2 regions of the Bacillus sp. JK106 genome follow, and region 2 is predicted to be linked to the other one. Evidence: riboswitches for the same ligand, from Rfam matches in the RefSeq annotation. Region 2 holds a riboswitch; the other holds the start of a gene.

Region 1 (4,567 bases), on a different contig from region 2:
CGGGAAAGTCCAGCGCCTGTCTGATTAATTCTTCATCGGAATCCTGAAGCTCCTGCTCGGTAAATCCCATTGCTCCGGCAAGCAGACGGAACACTTCCGTATTCGATTTGCTGTCCCCGTAGGGTTCGATCACCGGTTTTTGCAGCTGAATAAAATGATGCCAGTAAGACGTGTAAAAATCCGTGTTTTCAAAAGCGGATGAAGCAGGGAGCACGATATCCGCATATTTGGCGGTTTCCGTTAAAAATAAATCGTGAACGACTGTAAATAAATCCTCCCGCAGCAGGCCTTTTCTGACTTTATTCGCTTCCGGCGCAACCACTGCGGGATTCGTACCGTAAATAAACAGGGAGCGCACGGGCGGTTTTGTTTCTAAAAGAACGCTTCCGAGCCTGTTCATATTAAATGATCGCGGCTTCCGGCCGTAAAGCAGATCAGGCCGCTGGAGCGCTTGTCTGTTATAGTTTAATACCGCGCTGTTGTGCTTGATTGCGCCTCCTCCGGTGTTGAGCCACTGTCCTGTAACAGCCGGAAGGCAGGCGACGGTGCGGACGATCATTCCGCCATTGTCATGGTGCTGAATGCCGTTTCCAATCCTGATAAGGGAAGGGGAGGTTTCCCCGTACATTCTCGCAAGGCGTCTGATATCGTCGGCTTTAATGCCTGTAATAGAAGAAACCGTTTCCGGATCATAGTGTTTAACATGCGCTTTTAATTCTTCACTGCCTTCGGTGTATTCTGTGAGAAATGCTTCATCGTGAAGGTTTTCGTCGAATAAGACATGCATGATACCGAGGGCGAGTGCGGCATCTGTGCCGGGGCGAATGGGAATAAACCAATCGGCAAGCCGGCCGGTTTGGTTCTTATGTACATCGATAACGACAATTTTAGCCCCTTTTTTCCGGGCTTTTTGAGCAATCATGATTTGGTGCATATTCGTGCTGACGGCATTGATCCCCCAAAAAATAAAGAGCTTTGCATGTATGGTCTCCTCCGGATCAGTACCCGCTCCTTCTCCCATTGTATAGTTATAACCTTCAGATCCGGCTTTGCTGCAAATCGTCCGTTCGAGATGACTCGCTCCGAGACGATGGAAAAAACGGCGGTCCATTCCCTCTGCCGCCAGTTTTCCCATATTGCCGTAAAAGCTGTACGGAAGAATGCTTTCCGCTCCTTCTTCGGCAATAAGCTCTTTCCAGCGCGAACTGATCGTATTGATTGCTTCCTCCCAGGAAATAGGCGCAAACGCGGCTTCACCTTTTTTACCGATCCGTTTTAATGGAACGGTTACGCGCTTCTCATCATAAATACGCTCAGCCATGTGTCTGACTTTGTTGCAAATATTCCCTGATGTGACCGGGTGATCGGGGTCTCCCTGAATGTTAATGATTTTTCCGTCTTTTTTTGTCACAAGCAAGCCGCATTGATCGGGACAGTCTAGGGAGCACACCGACTTAAAGACCCCGTTCGGCTGTGTTGCAGCAGAATTCATAGCCCATTTCTCCTCTTTGTTTATAATGTAAGCATTATAACATTTCAAAATCGAACGTCAATTCAGAAAAAAGTGTTGACATCACGGAAAGACTTTTCTATGATGAGTTTATTCTTTTAAACAGCCTGACAATTTCATCATTTTATTTTCTATCCAGAGAGGTGGAGGGACTGGCCCTATGAAACCTCGGCAACATTTAATGTGCCAATTCCAGCAAGCGTATGCTTGAAAGATAGGAAAGAATGGTCTATACATATTTGTGCGCTTCAAGCGTATAAAGACGGTATATGAATCTCTTTCCTTCTTTGAGGAAAGAGATTTTTTTTATGAAAAAATTTATGTGAAAAGGATGTTTTGCACCATGACGGTTTTAATTACCGCGCCATATCACGACGAGGGGCTGAAGGAGCTGACTGAGCTGTTCGGCCGGACTGTGCACCGGCCGTGGAAGAAGCACGGCCGGGCCTATCGGGAAGATGAATTAATCCGAATGATTCAAGAGACAAACGCGTCGGGGCTTATTACCGAACTTGATGAGGTGTCTGAGCGTGTTATTGACATATTGCCGGATTCCGCTTTTATCGGTGTCTGCAGAGGGATGCCGTCTAATGTGGATATTGCGGCGGCGACTAAAAGAAAAATCCCCGTTTTCTTTACACCGGCCCGCAATGCCCAGGCCGTTGCTGAAATGTTTATCGGAAATGTGATTTCATTTTTGCGTCATACGTATTCTTCCCATCAGTGGCTGAAGGACGGGAAGTGGAATGGTGATTATTTGCAGGCTTACGTCAAATTCAGAGGAAATGAGCTGACGGGGAAAACAGTCGGCCTTATCGGTTTCGGTGCTGTCGGACAGAGAATCGCCCGGCTATTGGCCGCTTTTGATTGCAAGGTGCTTTACTATGATCCATTTGTCCGTCATGAAAACCGGGAGTATGAAAAAACGACGATTGAACGGGTATTTTCTGAAAGTGATATTGTTTCCGTTCACTTGCCGCGCACAGAAGAAACCATCGGCCTTATCGGCGCCCGGCACTTTCAATTGATGAAACAGGAAGCTGTTTTTGTCAATACGTCAAGAGCGGCGGTTACAGACAGGGAAGAGCTGCTGCGGGTGCTGAAAGAACGGCGGATTAAGGGAGCGATCCTTGACGTGTTTTATCATGAACCGCCTGAATCTTCTGATTATGATTTGATCTCTTTGCCGAATGTGTTCGCGACTCCCCATTTAGCGGGCGCAACATTTGAAGTGGAAGATCATCATGTGAAGATTTTAAATGAAGCGCTTTTCAAATGGAAACAAGATCAAACCTGCTCAATACGTGAACTTTATAACAAAAGAGAACTTGAAACGGAAGGAGGAGGCTGTAATGGCTGAACAAAAAGGCTACCTTGTATTTGACATCGGGACGGGGAATGCGCGAGTTGCGGTCGTGACTGCCGGCGGCGAAGTGACCGCGCTTGAAAGGGAAGACATTGAATATGTGACGGATCCGCTTTATCCGGACGGACGATATTTCTCACCGGAAGGGTTATGGATGCAAATCAGCGCTATGGCAAGAAAGGCTATTGCCAAGAGCCCTCATATTACATTGATCGGAATCACCTCAACAAGCCAGAGGCAGGGAATCGTTCTGATCAATAAAGATAAAAAGGCATTTCTCGGTCTGCCCAACATTGATAACAGAGGGCGTGAATGGGAAGGCGGGATTGAAGCAGAAGAAGAAGTGCATCAGCAAACCGGACGTCTTCCGAGCGCTTTATTTTCCGCCATGAAACTTGTCGGATTAAAAGCCAGACAGCCGTCTTTATGGAAAGAAGTGAAGTGCATCACAAGCGTCAGTGACTGGGTGACATTTGAGCTGAGCGGAATTTTAAGCTATGAACCGTCACAGGCTGCTGAAACACTGCTGTTTGACGTAAGGAAAAAGGCGTGGTCAGAGAAATTATGCAACATCTTCGGTGTGCCTTCTGCCATTCTTCCTTCACTCGTCCGATCTGGGGCGGTTGTCGGAATGTTAACGTTTAAGAAAGCGGCGGTGCTCGGTCTTTCTGAAAGAGTGCCTGTGATTGCAGGCGGGGGAGACACACAGCTTGCCATCAAAAGTGCAGATGCAAAGCCGGGAGATATCGTCATCGTATCCGGCACAACGACGCCGATTACAAAGATAACAGCGGAGACCGGAACCGAAAGTTTAGAGAATGCATGGCTGAATTGCCATACAGAAGAAGGTCAATGGCTTCTTGAAACGAATCCGGGTGTAACAGGACTCAATTATCAAAAATTAAAATCCATTTTTTATCCGAATGAATCCTACAGCGTCATGGAACGGGAAATCGCAAGTCTGCCGAAACATGATCATGCCTGTATTTCTGCGTTAGGCTCCTATTTATCGCCTGAGAAAAACGCACTGGCAAAAGGCGGATTTATATTTGACGCTCCCCTGTCCCAAAACTTAAGCAGAGCCCATTTTGTTAAAGCCGCACTGCTGGAAATCGCTTTTTCAATCAAATGGAACTATGAGGCGTTAACAGAGGCGGCTTCCTTTTCACAAGATTATGTGAAGGTGTGCGGCGGCGGTTTCCAAAGTGATGCTTTGACGCAGTTTCTTGCTAACCTTCTTCAAAAGAAAATCTATAAGAGAGAGGGGTTCAGCCAGGCATCCGCAATGGGAGCGGTGATGATTTGCAACGAAGCTCTCGGTGTGAAAGCAGAGCTTTCGACCCGCACAAAGATAATTGAGCCGGAAGCGGATCAGACGGATCTCTTCCTATATGAAGAATGGAAACATACGCAAAAATTATTTACTCATTTTCAGCCGGCGGTGAAAGCCTGACTTGGGGATGAGATGACAACATGAAAGATTGCTGAGGAGGAACAAAAATGCTTAATAAAATAGGAATTCCAAAACAGCTCGCCTGGGGATTTTTAGGGGTCGTGCTGTTTATGATGGGGGACGGCCTTGAACAAGGCTGGCTCAGCCCGTTTTTAGTTGAAAACGGCTTGACGGTACAGCAATCAGCATCCTTGTTTACGGTTTACGGTATTTCTCTTGCTGTGGCGTCGTGGTTTTC
Region 2 (4,567 bases):
TGATCATTCAGTTCATTCGTTACAGATAATGAGAGGTATAGATAAATAGGTTAAACTTCCAATTTTGCGAGGTTTATTTGTCTATGCCTTTTTCATTTCATCGGAATAACGAATGAATGAGGTGTTTTTATTGACGTCTATAAAAAGAAAACGCGCGGAATTACTGCAATCATGCCAGTCCGTATTCAGGTGTCCGCTATGCAGTTCGGCCATGGCGGTCTCACAATACAAAAGCTTGATGTGCGGACACGGGCATACATTTGATATATCAAAGCAAGGATATGTGAATTTCCTCAATAAATCGGTCAAAACCCGCTATGACAGGCAGCTGTTCGAAGCGAGACGCGCTCTTTTTGACAGCCGGGAATTTTTTGGGCCGGTTCAAAAGGAGATCGCCGCCATCATCAGCCGCATTCAATCTCCGCAAACAACGGCGGCGATATTGGATGCGGGATGCGGAGAAGGCACTCATTTAGCCGCCGTATGCAAATGGCTTCAGCCCGCTTTTTCCGTGACGGGAATCGGCATTGATCTCTCGAAAGAAGGTGTGCTGCATGCCGCAAAGGCCTTCGGGGATCATTTTGTTTTTGCCGTCGCTGATGTGGCGGATGCGCCGTTTGCCGACAGCTGTTTTGATATCGTGATGTCTGTTTTATCACCTTGGAATTACAAGGAATGCAGCAGGCTTTTACGAAAGGGCGGCACAGTCATTAAAGCGGTGCCGCGGCGTGATTATTTGAAGGAAGTAAGGGAATTCTTCTTCGGAGACAGTCCTCGGCGGAATGACACCGCCGATTCTGCGGCCGGACGATTCCAAGCGGGCTTTCAAACCTTTGAGCGCAAACGGCTGTGTTACACGAAGACCTTATTGCAGCCTGACCTTGAGCGGCTTGTGAAAATGACGCCCTTAACATGGAAATGTACTGATGAAAGCATCCGGCGGTTTATCAGCCGGAAAGCGGCGGATATTACGATAGATATCGATATTTTAATCGGAACCGGTCCTCTGTAAACAGAAAAGACACGCTGATCGCGTGTCTTTTTTTTATTTCCAGACTTCACCGGCAATGTTGACGACATGACGAAGTTTCGCCCATTGCTGTTCTTCTGTGATCAGGTTTCCTTCCTCAGTGGAGGCGAATCCGCATTGCGGGCTGAGGCAAAGCTGATCCAGGTTGACATATTGTGAAGCTTCTTCAATCCGGCGTTTAATCGCGTCCTTGTCTTCAAGTTCGCCATGTTTTGATGTAATCAATCCAAGCACAAGCTGAAGATCAGAGCGTTTGACATAGCGGAGCGGTTCAAAGCCGCCGGAGCGGGAATCATCATATTCCAGGAACAATCCGTCAAGGTCAAGCCCGTCAAAAATCGTTTCAGCCGCTGCATCATAGCCGCCTTCAGCCGTCCATGTGGATTGGAAGTTGCCGCGGCAGATATGCATCGTAACCTTCAGATCGTCAGGGCGGTCCTTGATCGCGTCATTAATGGAAGCGGCAAACAGCTTGCGCAGCTCATCCGGCGTTGTGCCGAAATCTTCAATCTGACGAAGCCCCGCTTCCGATAAGAAAACGGCCCATGCGGTGTCATCAAGCTGAAGGTAGCGGCACCCGGCGTCATAGAAAGCTTGAATCGCTTTTTTATACGCTTTTGACACATCGTGCTGAAATTGTTTGTAATCATTCTGATACGCCGCTTTTTCCAATTTTCCGCGGAAAAACAGCATATTCGGGCTTGGAATCGTCATTTTTGGAACAGCATCGCCGGCAATGCTGTGCAGGAATTTATAATCTTCGAGCATCGGATGCTGAGAAAAATCAATATCTCCCGTTACTTTAATGCCGCGCGCTTTCGTCTGTACGTTGTGAAACTGAATGCCGCTTTCAGGCGTAAATGCCTCAACCCCGTCTAAATTTTCGAGAAAATCAAAATGCCACCAGGCACGGCGGAATTCGCCGTCAGTCACGACATTGAGGCCGGTTTCTTTCTGCTTTTCCACGCTGCGGATGATTTCTCTGTTTTCGATTTCGCGCAGCTGTTCTGCTGAAATCTCACCTGCCGCTCTTTGCAGGCGGGCTTGCTTCACAGCCGCCGGCCGCAGCAGGCTTCCGACCTGATCTGCGCGAAACGGCGGGTTTTTTCTTAGAAGAGTATGCAATGGTTGTTCTGTGTTTTGCTGTGACATGAACGATTCCTTCTTTCCTGATGAAATATAAAAAAACTCTTCCCTCGGATAGGGAAGAGCTTGCGTCCGCAAATCTCAACCTTATCTTCAGGATTTAGCACCATTCTGCTGAACAGCGGTTGCCGGGTATCATAGGGCCAGTCCCTCCACCTCTCTTGATAAGGAAATATGCTATTTTTCAGAATAAACTGTAATACTCTAATCTTAGTATGTTTTCTCATATTGTCAATATATTTCGATAAATATTTTTATTTGTCACCCTCAAATAGAATCATATCTATCACGATGGCGATCGCAAGACAAAGAGCAATATCCTCTTCCTTTTCAATCTGCAAATGATAGGAATCGCCCCAGCTCATCCATGATTTGGTGACGGTCATCCGGTTTGATTTTCCGTCTGTCACTTGAAAATTCCGCCCCCACACATCGCCGGTAAGGTCCCAGCCGACCCCGGAAATTTCAAATTTCGGTTTGAAAAACGTGACTTTCTTGATGACTTGGCAGACGGGTTTGCCGCTGACGGAAATCTCGTAACGGGGAACGAGCGACATCAGTTTCTGATTGACGCTGGCGAGCGTGCGGCCGTCCAAATCAGTCAGCTTCAGTTCATCACCGAATGAAAACAGCTTTCCTTCAACATTGTAGACTTCTTTTCCGCTTTCAAGAAACACTTGAAAACGATTCTTAAACGTAAACATTCGCTCTTTGATGTAAAAATGGTACATAAAAAAACTCCTTTTTTATGTTGTACGAAAAAAGGAGGCGGAAGGTTTCATATCGGCCGGGTGCATAAAAAAAGGCTGCCGATTTTGCGGCAGCTGTCGTTTTTATGATAGCGGCATCCGGCGTTTTTGACGGATCGCATTTAAATCAATGATGTTATTCGTGTCGGCAGCTGTCACCAGCGGGCTTGTCTTTGGCGTTTTCCGGCGGTTGTCCTTACTGAAAGAGAAAACAAGATACCCTGTCAAAGCAGCGAAAATAAGTAGCATCATTTTACATACCTCCCAAAAAAAGTTTTGGTATTATTATTGTACGAAAAAACAAACGAAAAGTATTCAAACAATTGTCACTTTTTTAAAAAATAACGTCATTTTCCGTAAAAATGACTATGGGTTGAAGAAATTTTGCTCTTGTTGTGGTTCTATAGATTGTATCGGCTGATGGATGATCATCGTTTATATAACTTTTTCACTATTTTTTGTAAGTGTCTAATTAACTACTTCAGTGTTTTCGTTTGCCTTGTGTTATTCAGTACCCTAAAAAACCTTATGATATGCAAAATAACTGCTTCTAACAGATGACTGCGAGTTGACAGCGCTTTCTTTATTTTTTTAAAGAAAACGAGATGTTATCTTAAAAAAATCGTTTGAACATTTTCCGCAGTTTTTTAAAAGGGTTTGATTTTGTCTCCAGTACACGCGGGTCTTTTAAGGTTTTTTTCAATTCTTTCGCTACAGTCCCTCTTGCCATAGTCTTCACTCCTTCTTTCCATTTCATACCTTATATACGGAAAGAAAGAAGGAAAGGTTTCATGTGAAAGAAAAAAACCAAAGCAGGGGGCTTTGGTTTTAAGCGCGCTCTTCAAAGAGCCTGGCGATTTCAACAATGACGTTTACCGCCTTTTCCATATGATCGACGGAAATGTATTCATATTTTCCGTGGAAGTTTTGGCCGCCCGTGAAAACGTTCGGTGTCGGCAGTCCCATGTAAGAGAGCTGTGAGCCGTCGGTTCCGCCCCGGATCGGTTCGATAATCGGTTCGATGTCGAGGTTTTTCATGGCTTGATACGCGACATCGACTATCTCTTTGACCGGTTCGATTTTTTCTCTCATGTTGTAATATTGATCACGCAGTTCAAGCTTGATGCTTTCCTTGCCGTATTTGGCCGCTAGCGCATCGGCGGTTTTCTGCATATATTCTTTTCGTTCTGCAAAGCGGTCTCTGTCAAAGTCTCTGATGATGTACGACAGGGCGGCTTCAGAAACGTCTCCGTCCATGGAAAGTAAATGATAGAAGCCTTCATACCCTTCCGTATATTCCGGCGCTTCTTCTTTCGGCAGCGCGTGATGAAATTCCATCGCGATTTTTGAAGCGTTGACCATTTTGTTTTTCGCCGTTCCCGGGTGGACGCTTTTTCCGTAACAAGTAAGCTTTGCGGCGGCTGCGTTAAAGCTTTCATATTGCAGTTCGCCGAGGGGGCCTCCGTCTATCGTGTAGGCGAATGCGGCGTTGAAGCGGCCGACATCGAATTTGTGAGGGCCTCTGCCGATTTCTTCATCGGGCGTGAACGCGACCCGGATCGTTCCGTGTTTGATGTCCGGATGTTTGATCAAGTACGCCATTGCCGTCATGATTTCGGCAATGCCCGCTTTGTTGTCGGCT

What was found. A riboswitch is a leader RNA that binds a small molecule or an ion and turns the genes downstream of it on or off. The one in region 2 is predicted to bind S-adenosylmethionine.
Region 1: linked by a shared signal. The riboswitch ahead of ACWJJS_RS10530 (2-hydroxyacid dehydrogenase) and the one ahead of ACWJJS_RS01070 (5-methyltetrahydropteroyltriglutamate--homocysteine S-methyltransferase) in region 2 are both predicted to bind S-adenosylmethionine.

What each region holds. Positions count from the first base shown of each region.
Region 1 is NZ_JBSJQC010000003.1:44,636-49,202, reverse strand. It holds gene ACWJJS_RS10535 (molybdopterin oxidoreductase family protein) at 1-1,492, opposite strand, end outside; SAM riboswitch class I at 1,639-1,731, shown strand; gene ACWJJS_RS10530 (2-hydroxyacid dehydrogenase) at 1,854-2,870, shown strand; gene ACWJJS_RS10525 (FGGY-family carbohydrate kinase) at 2,863-4,329, shown strand; gene ACWJJS_RS10520 (RbtT/DalT/CsbX family MFS transporter) at 4,377-4,567, shown strand, end outside.
Region 2 is NZ_JBSJQC010000001.1:207,246-211,812, forward strand. It holds gene ACWJJS_RS01065 (methyltransferase domain-containing protein) at 131-1,012, shown strand; gene ACWJJS_RS01070 (5-methyltetrahydropteroyltriglutamate--homocysteine S-methyltransferase) at 1,046-2,182, opposite strand; SAM riboswitch class I at 2,261-2,347, opposite strand; gene ACWJJS_RS01075 (LURP-one-related/scramblase family protein) at 2,431-2,907, opposite strand; gene ACWJJS_RS01080 (hypothetical protein) at 3,010-3,177, opposite strand; gene pepT (peptidase T) at 3,754-4,567, opposite strand, start outside.